Regions from separate parts of the Streptomyces sp. NPDC001532 genome, predicted to be linked through region 2. Evidence: riboswitches for the same ligand, from Rfam matches in the RefSeq annotation. Region 2 holds a riboswitch; the other holds the start of a gene.

Region 1 (6,809 bases), on a different contig from region 2:
TGCCCGGCGGTGAGGGCGCGGCGTCCGAGGAGCCCGAGGAGGTCGGCTACCGAGGTCCGACGGCCTGTGCGGCCGCCGGAATCACCTATCGGCAACTGGACTACTGGGCGCGCACCGGACTGGTCGAGCCGAGCGTACGACCCGCCTACGGGTCGGGGACCCAGCGGCTGTACAGCTTCCGGGACGTCGTGGTCCTGAAGATCGTGAAGCGGTTTCTCGACACGGGGGTGTCGCTCCAGAACATTCGCACCGCCGTGCAGCATCTCAGAGAACGCGGTTTCCGTGATCTCGAGCGTATGACCCTGATGAGCGACGGTGCGACGGTGTACGAGTGCACCTCGCCCGACGAGGTCCACGCGCTGCTCCAGGGCGGGCAGGGGATCTTCGGGATCGCGGTCGGCGTCGTGTGGCGGGACGTCGAGAGCGCCTTGTCGCAGCTGCACGGGGAGCGCATCGACACCGGAGAGACGCTGGTCGGGCACAACCCGGCCGACGAACTGGCCCGGCGTCGCAACCGGGCGGTCTGAGGGGCCGCCGGAGCCCCACGCGGGTCCGGGACGCGCTGCACGGGGCGCGAGAGGCCTGGTGAGGGCCCCGGCGTGCGGTGGGTCAGCGGTGTACCGCCGCATTGTCAGTGGCGTGGTGCAGCATCGGAGATGTGAGAACCGCGCCCACGATCCTGCATCTCGACATGGATGCCTTCTTCGCCTCGGTGGAGCAGGCGTCGAAGCCGAGCCTGCGCGGGAAGGCCGTCGTCGTGGGCGGGCTGGGACCGCGCGGAGTGGTCGCCACCGCGTCCTACGAGGCCCGGGTCTTCGGGGTGCATTCGGCGATGCCGATGGGGCAGGCGCGGCGGCTGGCGCCGAACGCCGCGTATCTGGTGCCGCGCTTCGGGTTCTACCGGTCGATCAGCGAGCAGGTGATGGCGCTGCTGCGGTCGCTGTCGCCGCTGGTGGAGCCGCTGAGTCTCGATGAGGCTTTCGTGGATCTGGAGGCCGGGGGAGCGGCCTGGGACGAGATGTCGGCGCGGCTGGCGGGGACGAAGCTGCGCGCGGACATCCGGGAGGTCACCGGGTTGACCGGGTCGGTCGGGCTGGCCGCCTCCAAGATGCTCGCGAAGATCGCCTCGGAGGAGGCCAAGCCGGACGGGCTGCTCGTGATCGAACCGGGAACGGAGCGGGCACTGCTCGGGCCGATGTCGGTGCGGACGCTGCCGGGGGTGGGGCCGGCGACGGGAGACCATCTGCGGCGGGCCGGGATCACCACGGTCGAGGAGCTCGCCGAGGCGGGTGAGGACGAGCTGGTGCGCCTGGTGGGCAAGGCGCATGGGCATGCCCTGTACGCGATGGCGCTGGCGCGGGACGAGCGGCCGGTGGTCGCCGAGCGCGAGACGAAGTCGGTGTCGGTCGAGGACACCTACGACGTGGACATCCACGACCGGCTCCGGGTGGGGCTCGAGGTGCAGCGGCTCGCGGACCGGTGCGTGCGGCGGCTGCGGGGGGCGGGGCTGTCCGGGCGGACCATCGTGCTGAAGGTGCGCCGATACGACTTCTCGACGCTGACGCGCTCCGAGACGCTGCGCGGGCCCACGGACGACCCGGCGGTGGTCCGTGAGGCCGCGGCGCGGCTGCTGGAGGCCGTGGACACGACGGGCGGCGTCCGGCTGCTCGGGGTCGGCGTCAGCGGACTCGCGGACTACACGCAGGAAGACCTGTTCGCCCAGGCCGCGGGGGAACGGGAGGATGGGCCCGCGGAGGAGGCGGCGGCCGAGGAGCACGCGCCCGGGGAGGTGGAGCCGGTCGAGCGGCGCTGGTCGGCGGGGCACGATGTGCGGCACGCCGAGTACGGGCACGGCTGGGTGCAGGGCAGCGGGCTCGGGAGGGTGACCGTGCGGTTCGAGACGCCCTGGTCGGAGCCGGGGCGGGTGCGGACGTTCCGGGTGGACGATCCGGCGCTGGAGCCGGCGGAGCCGTTGCCGCTGGTGCCGGTGAGGCCTGAGCGGGGTGGTGTGGTGCCGGGGGACGGCGCGAGGGTGGTGCCGGGAGTGCGTGAGTGAGTGGCTAAGCGGCTGTGGAGCGTGGTCGAGCGGGCTGGGTGGGTGCGGTCGGGGTGTGCGGCTCGGTGGGGCTGAGTAGGGGGACGGCGGGGTGCGGGGCAGTGGGCCGGGGAGGGTGCCTGTGCGGTGCTCGGCGGCCTCGTCCGGGCCGGGGCGGGTCGGGTCGGATGCGGACGTTCCGGGTGGGCGATTCGGTGCTGGAGTCGGCGGAGCCGTTGTCGCTGGTGCCGGTGAGGATCGAGCGAGGTGAGGTGGTGCCGGGGGCGGCGCGACGGTGGTGCCGGGAGTGAGTGGGTGAAGTCGGGGTGTGCGGCTCGGCCGGGCCGAGTAGGGGTACGGCCGGGGAGGGTGCGCCTGTGCGGTTCTCGGTGCCCTCCGGGCCGGGTCGGTGCGGACGTTTCGGGTGGGCGATTCGGTGTTGGAGTCGGCGGAGCCGTTGTCGCTGGGGCTGCTGAGGCCTGAGCGTGGTGAGGCAGGCGGTGCCGGGTGTGCATTGCTGAGGGACTGGGGAGGCCGAGCGGGCTGGGTGGGTGAAGTCGGGGTGCGCGGCTCGGCCGGGCTGGTGGCTCTCCTTCGGTCGGGTCAGGGCTCGTCCGTGCCCGCCAGCTTGCCGAAATCGTGGTCCGGCAGGGCGGGTGGGGCCGCGATGTCCAGACCGTAGTGGTGGTAGAGCTGCAGTTCCTGCTCCGGGGAGAGATGACGGCCCACGCCGAAGTCCGGGGCGTCCTTGATCAGGGCGCGGTCGAAAGGCACGTGGAGGCTGCCCTCGATCATTTCGCTGGGTTCCAGCGGGACGAAGGCATCCCTGCTGAACAGGCCGGTCCGTATGGCGGCCCACTCCGGCACGCCGGTCGCGTCGTCGAGATAGACCTCGTCGATGGTGCCGATCTTGGTGCCGTTGCGGTCGAACGCCTTGCGGCCGATCAGGTTGCGCGGATCGATATCGGTCAGCACGGGCCCTCCACGTCGTCGCAACTCATCCGTAAGCACTACGAAAGAGCACAATGGTGAACCCGGCCACTCGAACGCCTGGGCGTTGACCTCGCTGGTAGGCTGACAACGGCTGCTGACCCCGTGCGGGAGAGTCCTCCGGAGATCACCGGAGGCGCCGAAGGAGCAAATCCTCCCCGGAATCTCTCAGGCCCATGTACCGCACGGACGAGGTCACTCTGGAAAGCAGGGCGGGTGTCGACGGCTTCCGCTCTCACCGACGGTGAAAGCCGGATCCCCCTAGGGCGGGTCCGGTGAAACTCTCAGGTTGAGATGACAGAGGGGGAGGCCGTCCGGGCACCCGCGCCGTGGTGCCCCTCGCAGGTCGCGTCAGACCAGGAGGCCTCCGCAATGACCGAGCATCGCATTCCGCTCTCCGAGCTCGAACAGGGCACACCGTTCGAGCAGCGCCACATCGGACCCGACCACGAGGCTCGGGCGAAGATGCTCGCGCAGGTCGGTTACGGCTCGCTGGACGAGCTCACCGCCGCCGCGGTCCCGGATGTGATCAAGAACGCCGACGCCCTGGACCTGCCGGGTGCGCGGACCGAGGCCGAGGTGCTGGCCGAGCTGCGAGGGCTGGCCGACCGCAACCAGGTCCTCGACTCCATGATCGGACTCGGGTACTACGGCACCTTCACGCCGCCCGTGATCCTGCGCAATGTGATGGAGAACCCGGCCTGGTACACGGCCTACACGCCGTACCAGCCCGAGATCTCCCAGGGGCGCCTGGAGGCGCTGCTGAACTTCCAGACCGTGGTCGCCGACCTCACCGGCCTGCCGACCTCCGGCGCCTCGCTGCTCGACGAGGGCACGGCCGCGGCCGAGGCGATGGCGCTGTCCCGGCGCATGGGCAAGAACAAGAAGGGCCTGTTCCTGGTCGACGCGGACGCGCTGCCGCAGACCATCGCCGTGATCCAGACCCGCGCCGAGCCGACCGGCGTCGAGGTCGTCGTCGCCGACCTCGACGAGGGCATCCCGGCCGAGCTGGACGGGCGGGAGATCAACGGCGTGCTCGTCCAGTACCCCGGCGCCTCCGGTGCCGTACGGGACATCAAGCCGCTCATCGACCAGGCCCACGAGCGGGGCGCGCTCGTCACCGTCGCCGCCGACCTGCTCGCGCTGACGCTGCTGAAGTCGCCCGGTGAGCTGGGTGCCGACATCGCCGTCGGGACCACGCAGCGCTTCGGTGTGCCGATGGGCTTCGGCGGGCCGCACGCCGGCTACATGGCCGTCCAGGAGAAGATGGCCCGCAGCCTGCCCGGGCGGCTCGTGGGTGTGTCCGTGGACGCCGACGGGAACAAGGCGTACCGGCTGGCGCTGCAGACCCGCGAGCAGCACATCCGCCGTGAGAAGGCGACCAGCAACATCTGCACCGCGCAGGTGCTGCTCGCGGTGATGGCCGGTATGTACGCCGTCTACCACGGCCCCGAGGGGCTGCGGGGCATCGCGCGGCGCACCCACCGGTACGCGTCGATCCTGGCCGCGGGCCTGGCGAAGGGCGGGGCCGAGATCGTCCACGGCGCCTTCTTCGACACCCTGACCGTGCGGGTGCCGGGCCGGGCCGCCGAGATCGTGGCCGCCGCCCGGGTGAACGGCGTCAACCTGCGGCTCGTCGACGCCGACCAGGTGTCGATCGCCTGCGACGAGACCACCTCGCGGGCCCAGCTGGCCGCGGTGTGGAACGCCTTCGGCGTCGAGGGCACCATCGACGCGCTGGACGCGACCACCGAGGACGCCCTGCCGGACGCCCTGCTGCGCACCGACGACTTCCTCACCCACCCGGTCTTCCAGCAGTACCGCTCCGAGACCGCGATGCTGCGCTACCTGCGTCGGCTCGCCGACCGGGACTACGCGCTGGACCGCGGCATGATCCCGCTGGGCTCCTGCACCATGAAGCTCAACGCGACCACCGAGATGGAGCCGGTCACCTGGCCGGAGTTCGGGCAGCTGCACCCGTTCGCGCCCGAGGAGCAGGCGCAGGGCTACCTCACGCTCATCCGCGAGCTGGAGGAACGTCTCGCCGAGGTCACCGGCTACGACAAGGTGTCGCTCCAGCCGAACGCCGGATCGCAGGGCGAGCTGGCCGGTCTGCTGGCCGTGCGCGGCTACCACCGGGCCAACGGCGACGAGCAGCGGACCGTGTGTCTGATCCCGTCCTCCGCGCACGGCACCAACGCCGCCAGCGCCGTGATGGCCGGGATGAAGGTCGTCGTGGTGAAGACCGCCGAGGACGGCGAGATCGACGTCGACGACCTGCGGGCGAAGATCGAGCAGTACCGCGACGAGCTGTCGGTGCTGATGATCACCTACCCGTCGACGCACGGTGTGTTCGAGGAGCACGTCTCCGACATCTGCGCGCAGGTCCACGAGGCCGGCGGTCAGGTGTACGTGGACGGCGCCAACCTCAACGCGCTGGTCGGCCTGGCCAAGCCGGGTCACTTCGGCGGTGACGTCTCGCACCTGAACCTGCACAAGACGTTCTGCATCCCGCACGGCGGTGGCGGTCCCGGCGTCGGCCCGGTGGCCGTGCGCGAGCACCTGGCGCCGTACCTGCCGAACCACCCGCTCCAGCCGGCGGCCGGTCCGGAGACGGGCGTCGGCCCCATCTCGGCCGCGCCCTGGGGCTCCGCGGGCATCCTGCCGATCTCGTGGGCGTACGTCCGGCTGATGGGCGGCGAGGGGCTGAAGCGGGCCACGCAGGTGGCGGTGCTCAGCGCCAACTACATCGCCAAGCGCCTGGAGCCGCACTACCCCGTGCTCTACACCGGCCCCGGCGGGCTGGTCGCGCACGAGTGCATCATCGATCTGCGCCCGCTCACCAAGGCGACCGGCGTGAGCGTCGACGACGTCGCCAAGCGGCTGATCGACTACGGCTTCCACGCGCCGACGATGTCGTTCCCGGTGGCCGGGACGCTGATGATCGAGCCGACCGAGTCCGAGGACCTGAGCGAGCTGGACCGGTTCTGCGAGGCGATGATCGCCATCCGTGCGGAGATCGAGAAGGTCGGCTCCGGCGAGTGGCCCGCCGAGGACAACCCGCTGCGCAACGCGCCGCACACCGCGGCCGCGCTCGGCGGGGAGTGGGAGCACGCGTACGGCCGTGACACGGCGGTCTTCCCGGCCGGGGTGTCCGTCGCCGACAAGTACTGGCCGCCGGTGCGCCGGATCGACCAGGCGTTCGGTGACCGGAACCTGGTGTGCTCGTGCCCGCCGCTGGACGCGTACGAGGACTGAGCGAGTGTAGGGAGCCGGAGCCCCCTTCGGGCACGGCTCCTTCGGGCACGGCTCCTTCGGGCAGGGCCCCGCTTCGGCTTGACGGCCGGGGCGGGGCCCTCGCCGTTCTCCAGCCCTCGACGAGCCCCCGACTTCGCGAGTGCCGCCGGTGCGGCTGCCGCCGTGCGGGGCGGTGGCGCGTTCGCCCGGCTAGTCGAGGTTCGACACCCGGAACACGGCCAGGGCGGTCTCCTGGTCGACGCGTCTGCACAGGTGGCGCAGCGCGGTGCGGCCGCAGAGCAGGGCGCCGGAGGCCTCCGCGCGGTGGGCGTCCTCGTCGAGGCGGTGCCACAGTTCTGGGTTGTCGAGGAGGACGCGGGGGTCGAGGTCGACGCGGGCGCCGAAGGTGTCGCGCAGCACCAGGCGCTCGGCGACGCCGTCGCAGCAGCGCACCGAGACCAGCAGATCGGTGCGGACCCGCCGGGTGCGCAGCAGGAAACGCGACTCCAGCCAGCCGGGGCCGGCGGCGACGCGCGGTGGGCAGAGC
Region 2 (6,809 bases):
ACGGTGATGAAGATCGCCACGCCCGGGATCACCATGTACATGGGATCCGATTCGTAGTAGTCGAGCGCGCTCGAAAGCATCTGCCCCCAGGAGGCCGTGGGCGGCTTGACGCCCACGCCCAGGAAGCTGAGTGCCGCCTCGGTGAGGATGTTGGTGGGGATCATCATCGTCGTGTACACGATGATCGGCGCGACCAGGTTGGGCAGCAGTTCCTTGAACAGGATGTAGAACCGCCCGGCGCCCAGCGAGCGGGCCGCCTCGACGTACTCGCGCTCACGCAGCGAGAGCGTCTGGCCGCGCACCACACGTCCGATGTAGGGCCAGCCGAAGAAGCCGATGACCAGGATCATCACGAACAGCCGGACGCCGGTGCCGGTCAGCCCCAGCATCTCGTTCGGCATGACGGAGACCAGCGCGATGATGAACAGCAGCTGCGGGAAGGCGAGCAGACCGTCCATCACCCGGCTGATGACGGTGTCGACCCAGCCGCCGAAGAAGCCGGCGAGGATGCCCAGCACGGTGCCGAGGACGACGGCGACGATCGCCGACAGGAAGCCGACGAGCAGCGAGATCCGGGCGCCGTAGACGATGCGGGCGAAGATGTCGCGGCCGTTGACCGGCTCGATGCCCAGCCAGTGCTCGCCGCTGATCCCGCCGAGGGATCCGATCGGCGTGCCGAACAGCGGGTCGATGAGGTCCTCGTGGTGGGCCTCGGGATCCTGCCCGACCAGACCGGTGATCGCCGGCGCGAGAACCGCGACCAGGATCAGGAAGAGCACCACGATGCCGCCCGCCAGGGCCAGTTTGTCGCGCTTGAGCCGCTCCCAGGCGATCCGCCCCAGGGAGCGCCCCTGTACGGCCTTCGCGCCGCCGCTGACCGACGCCGCTTCCTCGGCCGCACTCGGAGCCGCTTCCGCGGTCGGCTCGTGCAATGGTGCCGTCATCTGGCAGGGACCCCTCTCAACCGGCGGTAGCCGGCCCGCACTTGCCGCTGTAGCGGCGTGATCAGTCCGTCGTACACGGGGGCGAACACCCGGGCGAACCCCCCTGGCTGGGGAGTCTTCAACGCTTTGGCGATCTGTTGCCAGACTTGACGGTGAATGGATGCGTAACCGTGATGCTGTCTGGGGTGTTCCGTTATCCGAACAGCACGTAACGGGACCCGGACACGGACGAGTTGGGGCAACTGGGACAGGGTGGTTGCTTCCACCCCACTTCTACGCGCGCAGAGGCGCCGTCGGTCCGGAGCTGACCACGGTCCGGACGCCCGGTCAGTACCGGCCCGGCACCGGCGGGTAGCCGTAGCCCGACGCGGGGGACGGGGCCGGCGCGGCGTGCGCCTCGCGGTCGTAGAACGGGCGGGCGTGGGCGCGCAGCCACATCGCGACCGGGTCGTAGGCGTCGGACATCGCCACCGTCGACACCGGCAGCCCGTCCGGTACGGCGCCGATGGACTGCTGCATCATCGCGCGCACCGAGTCCACGGTCGCCGGGGAGGTGTCGTACACGTCCAGCCCGATGGCGAGGTACGGCGCGCCCAGCGCGGGCTGCACCCAGGCGCGGCGCAACGAGCGGACGGCCGGGGTGCGGTGGGCGTTCTGGGTGAGCAGGGCGTAGAACGCGGGGATCTCGATGGTCGGCTCGGCGAGCCGGAGCGGGCCGGCGGGCTGGCGGTCCAGGCCGGTGGCGATCCGCCGCAGGTCGGGCCAGGGGACGCCGACGCCTCCGCCGGGGGCGTGCGGGTTCAGCCAGAGGCCGTAGTGGTCCGGGTAGAGGGTGCGGGCCACGTCGACGCCGTCGACGACCTCGTACGAGCGGTTCCAGCCGCTGGCGGAGAGCTCCTGGGCGGAGGTGACACAGGGGGCGTAGCCGTGGCCGTCGACCTCCATGTTCCCGTACTGCGCGTCGGGGCTGCCGGCCTGGCCGTGCCACAGCAGCATCCAGACCTGGCCGGAGGACGGGGTGGCGAGGGCGCGCAGCAGTGCCTCGTAGGCGTCGTAGCGTCCGGGGGTGACCTGGCGCAGCATGTGCTCGACCTGGCCGGCCGCGGCGGTGCCGCTCGCGCTCACTGTTTACCGCCCCTTCGTACAACACCCTGATTCGAGCCGTGACCCTAGCTTAAGGGTGCCTGCTGACTCCGGGGTTGTGTCGTGTCGGGGTACGGGCCGCGGGTGCTTGCCCGCGCGGTTCCCCGAGCCCCAGGGGTCCCGCTAGTGCCCCCGGGTGTAGAAGGGGCGGACCCGCTCGCGCATCCAGTGGCCCACCGGGTCGTCGGCGACGTCCAGGAGGATCAGGTTGACGGGCCATTTCACCGGGGTGCCGCCGAGGGCGCGGCCGAGCGCGTCCAGGGGCACGGTGCGGACGTCGCCCTCCCACTGGGAGAGTTCGACGCCGACGAACATCACCGGGTCGGCCGTCTCGACGACGGCGAGGCAGCGGCGGGCGGTCAGGACGACGCCGGTCGCGTCGAACTCGGCGGAGGCGGCGGTGAGGAAGTCGACCGGGTCCTCCTGCCAGTCCGGTTCGAAGAGCCGGACCCGGCCGCCGGCCGCGGGGCCGTCCAGCGGGGTGCGGCCGGCCCGGCAGAGCTCGGCGACGGCGGGCGGCGGCAGGGGTATGCCGACGACGCCACCGGGGTTCAGCACGAGGCCCGCCTGCGGGGGCAGGCCGCGGGCGAACTCGACGGCGGGGGCGATGGTGTACGACATGTGGGCGCCGGCGATCTGGCGGAGCTGTTCCTCGGAGCTGAACACCGGGACGTAGGCCTGGCCGTCGATCTCCACGGCGGGCAGGTCGAGGGCGGCGCTGTCCGGACCGCCGCCGCCGGGCAGCGGAACCCAGACGAAGCTGCGGCTCAGCACCTCGACGATCCGGCCGCCGGCCGCGGGTCCCGCGCCGAGGGCGGCGGACAGCACCTCCTCCAGCTCGTTGCCGGGCCAGCCGCCGTGCGGCTGGGGGTGCGCCTGTGCCGGGAAGTCCGCGGAGAAGTCCGCCGGGAAGTCCATCTGCCTACCGCCTGCTTCGTACCACTGCCTGGACCGCACAGGCTAACCGCACCCGGCGCCGCGCCCGGCCTCAGCCCGTGAACCCGATCCGGCTCAAGGTGTCCGCCGCGGCGCGGTCCAGGAGGATCGCCGAGCCGCAGCCGTGCGGAAGGGCGCCGCGGCGGGTGGCGCGCAGCAGGCGGGTGGCGGCGGAGCGGTGGCGCAGGAAGGCGTACCGCGAGACGCCGCGGCCGCGGGCGCGCTGGCCGGCCAGGGCCTGCTCGGCGCTGACGTCGAGCAGCAGCAGATGCAGGGCGCCACCCCGGCGGCGGGCCTCGCGGGCCAGCCAGGCGCGCACCCAGGCCTGGGTGCCGCAGTCGTGGACGACGACGCCCTCGCCGGTGCGCAGGGCGCGGCGCAGTCCGGCGTAGTGCGCGAGGCGGACCAGCGGCCGGTAGAGCGCGTACGGCAGGAAGCGGGGCATCCGGGTGTCCCAGCGGTCGCGGGTGTCCTGGGAGTCGACGCGCGGGCCGCGGACGGTGCGCCGCATCAGGGTGGACTTGCCGCTGCCGGGCAGGCCGGTGACGACGACCAGGTCGCGGGGGCCGAAGAGCAGTGCGCGCGGGCTGCGGCCGGCGCGCTCGCGCAGGTCGCGGACGACGGGGGACGGCAGCGGGGCGCACGCCTCCCCGGCGGGGGCGGCCAACTGACCGGGCACCGCGTAGCCGGTGCCGGTGGCGTACGCCGTGGTCCTCTTCACCGTGATCGTCCTCCCCTGGGGCGGTTCACGAGTTCCCCTCCCCGTCGAGTGTAAAGAGAAGGTAATACGCAATGCCTTGCATTTTCGTACGCGGAGCGCCACAACACGGTTACAGATGCGGCCTGCCACGATCCGGCGCGGCGTGCAATGATGAGCCCGCCAACTGCATACCGGCCGTTTGAATCCGCGCGGGAGAGTTCCCGGCAGTCGTGTCGCCGGGGCGCCGAAGGAGCAAGTCCCTCCCTTGAATCTCTCAGGCCCCGTTACCGCGCGGGCGAGGCACATCTGAAAAGCGAGCCGCTGCCGCGGCTCCACCCAAGGTGCAAGCCGTGACCTACCCCGTGCGGGGGTCTCGGCGAACCTCTCAGGTTCCGATGACAGATGGGGAGGACCTTTCCTCGCCCGTCATGCGTTCATGCCCTGGGAGACGACCGACCGATGAGCAGTTCCGAACTCCGTCACACCGCGCTCGATGCCCTGCATCGTTCGCTGGGCGCGACGATGACCGACTTCGCCGGCTGGGACATGCCGCTGCGCTACGGCTCCGAGCGCGACGAGCACCTCGCCGTCCGCACCAGGGCGGGTCTCTTCGACCTCTCCCACATGGGCGAGATCACGGTCACCGGCGCCGAGGCCGCGCGGCTGCTGAACCACGCCCTGGTCGGCAACATCGCCTCCGTGGGCGTGGGCCGCGCCCGCTACACGATGATCTGCCGGGCCGACGGCGGCATCCTGGACGACCTGATCGTCTACCGGCTGGCCGAGACCGAGTACATGGTCGTCGCGAACGCCTCCAACGCCCAGGTGGTGCTGGACGCCCTCACCGAGCGGGCGGCCGGCTTCGACGCCGAGGTGCGCGACGACCGGGACGCGTACGCGCTGATCGCCGTGCAGGGACCGCAGTCGCCGGGGATCCTCGCCTCGCTCACCGACGCCGACCTGGACGGTCTGAAGTACTACGCGGGTCTGCCCGGCACCGTCGCCGGCGTCCCGGCGCTGATCGCCCGCACCGGCTACACCGGCGAGGACGGCTTCGAGCTGTTCGTGAAGCCGGAGCACGCCGTGGAGCTGTGGCAGGCGCTGACCAAGGCGGGCGAGGGCGTCGGCCTGGTGCCGTGCGGGCTGTCCTGCCGCGACACCCTGCGCCTGGAGGCGGGCATGCCGCTGTACGGGCACGAGCTGTCGACCTCCCTGACGCCGTTCGACGCCGGGCTCGGCCGGGTGGTCAAGTTCGACAAGGAGGGCGACTTCGTGGGCCGCGAGGCGCTCGCCGAGGCCGCCGCGCGCGCCGAGCAGAACCCGCCGCGGGTCCTGGTCGGGCTGGTCGCCGAGGGCCGCCGGGTGCCGCGCGCCGGGTACGCCGTGGTCGCCGGCGGCGAGGTGATCGGCGAGGTCACCTCCGGGGCGCCCTCCCCGACGCTGGGCAAGCCGATCGCGATGGCGTACGTCGACGCCGCGCACGCCGCGCCGGGCACGTCCGGGGTCGGCGTGGACATCCGGGGCACCCATGAGCCGTACGAGGTCGTGGCACTCCCCTTCTACAAGCGCCAGAAGTAGCCACCGAGCACGGTCCGCACCCGGCACCTGTGTGAACCCGGGCACATTCCCGCTGCTCAGGCATGGCGCCGGCAGTCCCCTCTTCATCACCACTCCCCCGCGTACAGGAGAATTCAGGCCATGAGCAACCCCCAGCAGCTGCGCTACAGCAAGGAGCACGAGTGGCTGTCGGCCGCCGAGGACGGCGTCGCGACGGTCGGTATCACCGAGTTCGCGGCCAACGCGCTCGGCGATGTCGTCTACGCCGACCTCCCGGCCGTCGGCTCCACGGTGACCGCGGGCGAGACCTGCGGCGAGCTGGAGTCGACCAAGTCCGTCAGCGACCTGTACTCGCCCGTCTCCGGTGAGATCACCGAGATCAACGACGACGTCGTCAGCGACCCGTCGCTGGTGAACTCCGCCCCCTTCGAGGGCGGCTGGCTGTTCAAGGTGCGCGTCGCGGAGGAGCCGGCCGACCTGCTCTCCGCCGACGAGTACGCCGCCCACACCGCCGGCTGAGGAGCCCGCCACCGATGACTGTCCTGAACACGTCCCTGCACGAGCTCGACCCGGAGATCGCCGCCGCGGTCGACGCCGAGCTGCGCCGCCAGCAGTCCACGCTGGAGATGATCGCCTCCGAGAACTTCGCCCCGCTGGCGGTCATGGAGGCGCAGGGCTCGGTCCTCACCAACAAGTACGCCGAGGGCTACCCGGGCCGCCGCTACTACGGCGGCTGCGAGCACGTCGACGTCGCCGAGCAGATCGCGATCGACCGGGTCAAGGAGCTGTTCGGCGCCGAGTACGCCAACGTCCAGCCGCACTCGGGCGCCTCCGCCAACCAGGCGGCGCTCTTCGCCCTCGCCCAGCCCGGCGACACCATCCTGGGCCTGGACCTGGCGCACGGCGGCCACCTCACCCACGGGATGCGGCTGAACTTCTCCGGCAAGCAGTTCGACGTGGTCGCGTACCACGTCGACGAGGCCGGCCTGGTCGACATGGCCGAGGTCGAGCGCCTCGCCAAGGAGCACCGCCCGAAGGTGATCATCGCCGGCTGGTCGGCGTACCCGCGGCAGCTGGACTTCGCGGAGTTCCGCCGGATCGCCGACGAGGTCGAGGCCCGGCTGTGGGTCGACATGGCGCACTTCGCGGGCCTGGTCGCGGCCGGCCTCCACCCGAACCCGGTGCCCTACGCGGACGTCGTGACGTCCACCACCCACAAGACGCTGGGCGGCCCGCGCGGCGGCATCATCCTGGCGAGGCAGGAGTTCGCCAAGAAGCTGAACTCCTCGGTCTTCCCGGGCTTCCAGGGCGGCCCGCTGGAGCATGTGATCGCCGCCAAGGCGGTCTCCTTCAAGGTCGCCGCCTCGGAGGACTTCAAGGAGCGCCAGCGCCGTACAGTGGAAGGCGCGAAAATCCTCGCCGACCGGCTGACCGCGCCGGACGCCCGCGAAGCCGGGATCAACGTCCTCACCGGCGGCACCGACGTCCACCTCGTCCTCGTCGACCTGCGCGACTCCGAGCTGGACGGC

Evidence for each region. A riboswitch is a leader RNA that binds a small molecule or an ion and turns the genes downstream of it on or off. The one in region 2 is predicted to bind glycine.
Region 1: it holds a riboswitch for glycine, as region 2 does, so the genes downstream of both, gcvP (aminomethyl-transferring glycine dehydrogenase) here and gcvT (glycine cleavage system aminomethyltransferase GcvT) in region 2, are expected to answer to the same signal.

What each region holds. Positions count from the first base shown of each region.
Region 1 is NZ_JBEPAL010000018.1:8,480-15,288, forward strand. Features, by position in the region: gene ABT232_RS18170 (MerR family transcriptional regulator) at 1-527, shown strand, start outside; gene ABT232_RS18175 (DNA polymerase IV) at 659-2,056, shown strand; gene ABT232_RS18180 (PRC-barrel domain-containing protein) at 2,639-3,010, opposite strand; glycine riboswitch at 3,124-3,219, shown strand; gene gcvP (aminomethyl-transferring glycine dehydrogenase) at 3,398-6,283, shown strand; gene ABT232_RS18190 (hypothetical protein) at 6,473-6,809, opposite strand, start outside.
Region 2 is NZ_JBEPAL010000040.1:45,717-52,525, forward strand. Features, by position in the region: gene ABT232_RS29660 (ABC transporter permease) at 1-944, opposite strand, end outside; gene ABT232_RS29665 (enhanced serine sensitivity protein SseB C-terminal domain-containing protein) at 1,272-2,069, opposite strand; gene ABT232_RS29670 (enhanced serine sensitivity protein SseB) at 2,211-3,005, opposite strand; gene ABT232_RS29675 (AAA family ATPase) at 3,076-3,744, opposite strand; glycine riboswitch at 3,924-4,023, shown strand; glycine riboswitch at 4,024-4,135, shown strand; gene gcvT (glycine cleavage system aminomethyltransferase GcvT) at 4,183-5,301, shown strand; gene gcvH (glycine cleavage system protein GcvH) at 5,422-5,799, shown strand; gene glyA (serine hydroxymethyltransferase) at 5,814-6,809, shown strand, end outside.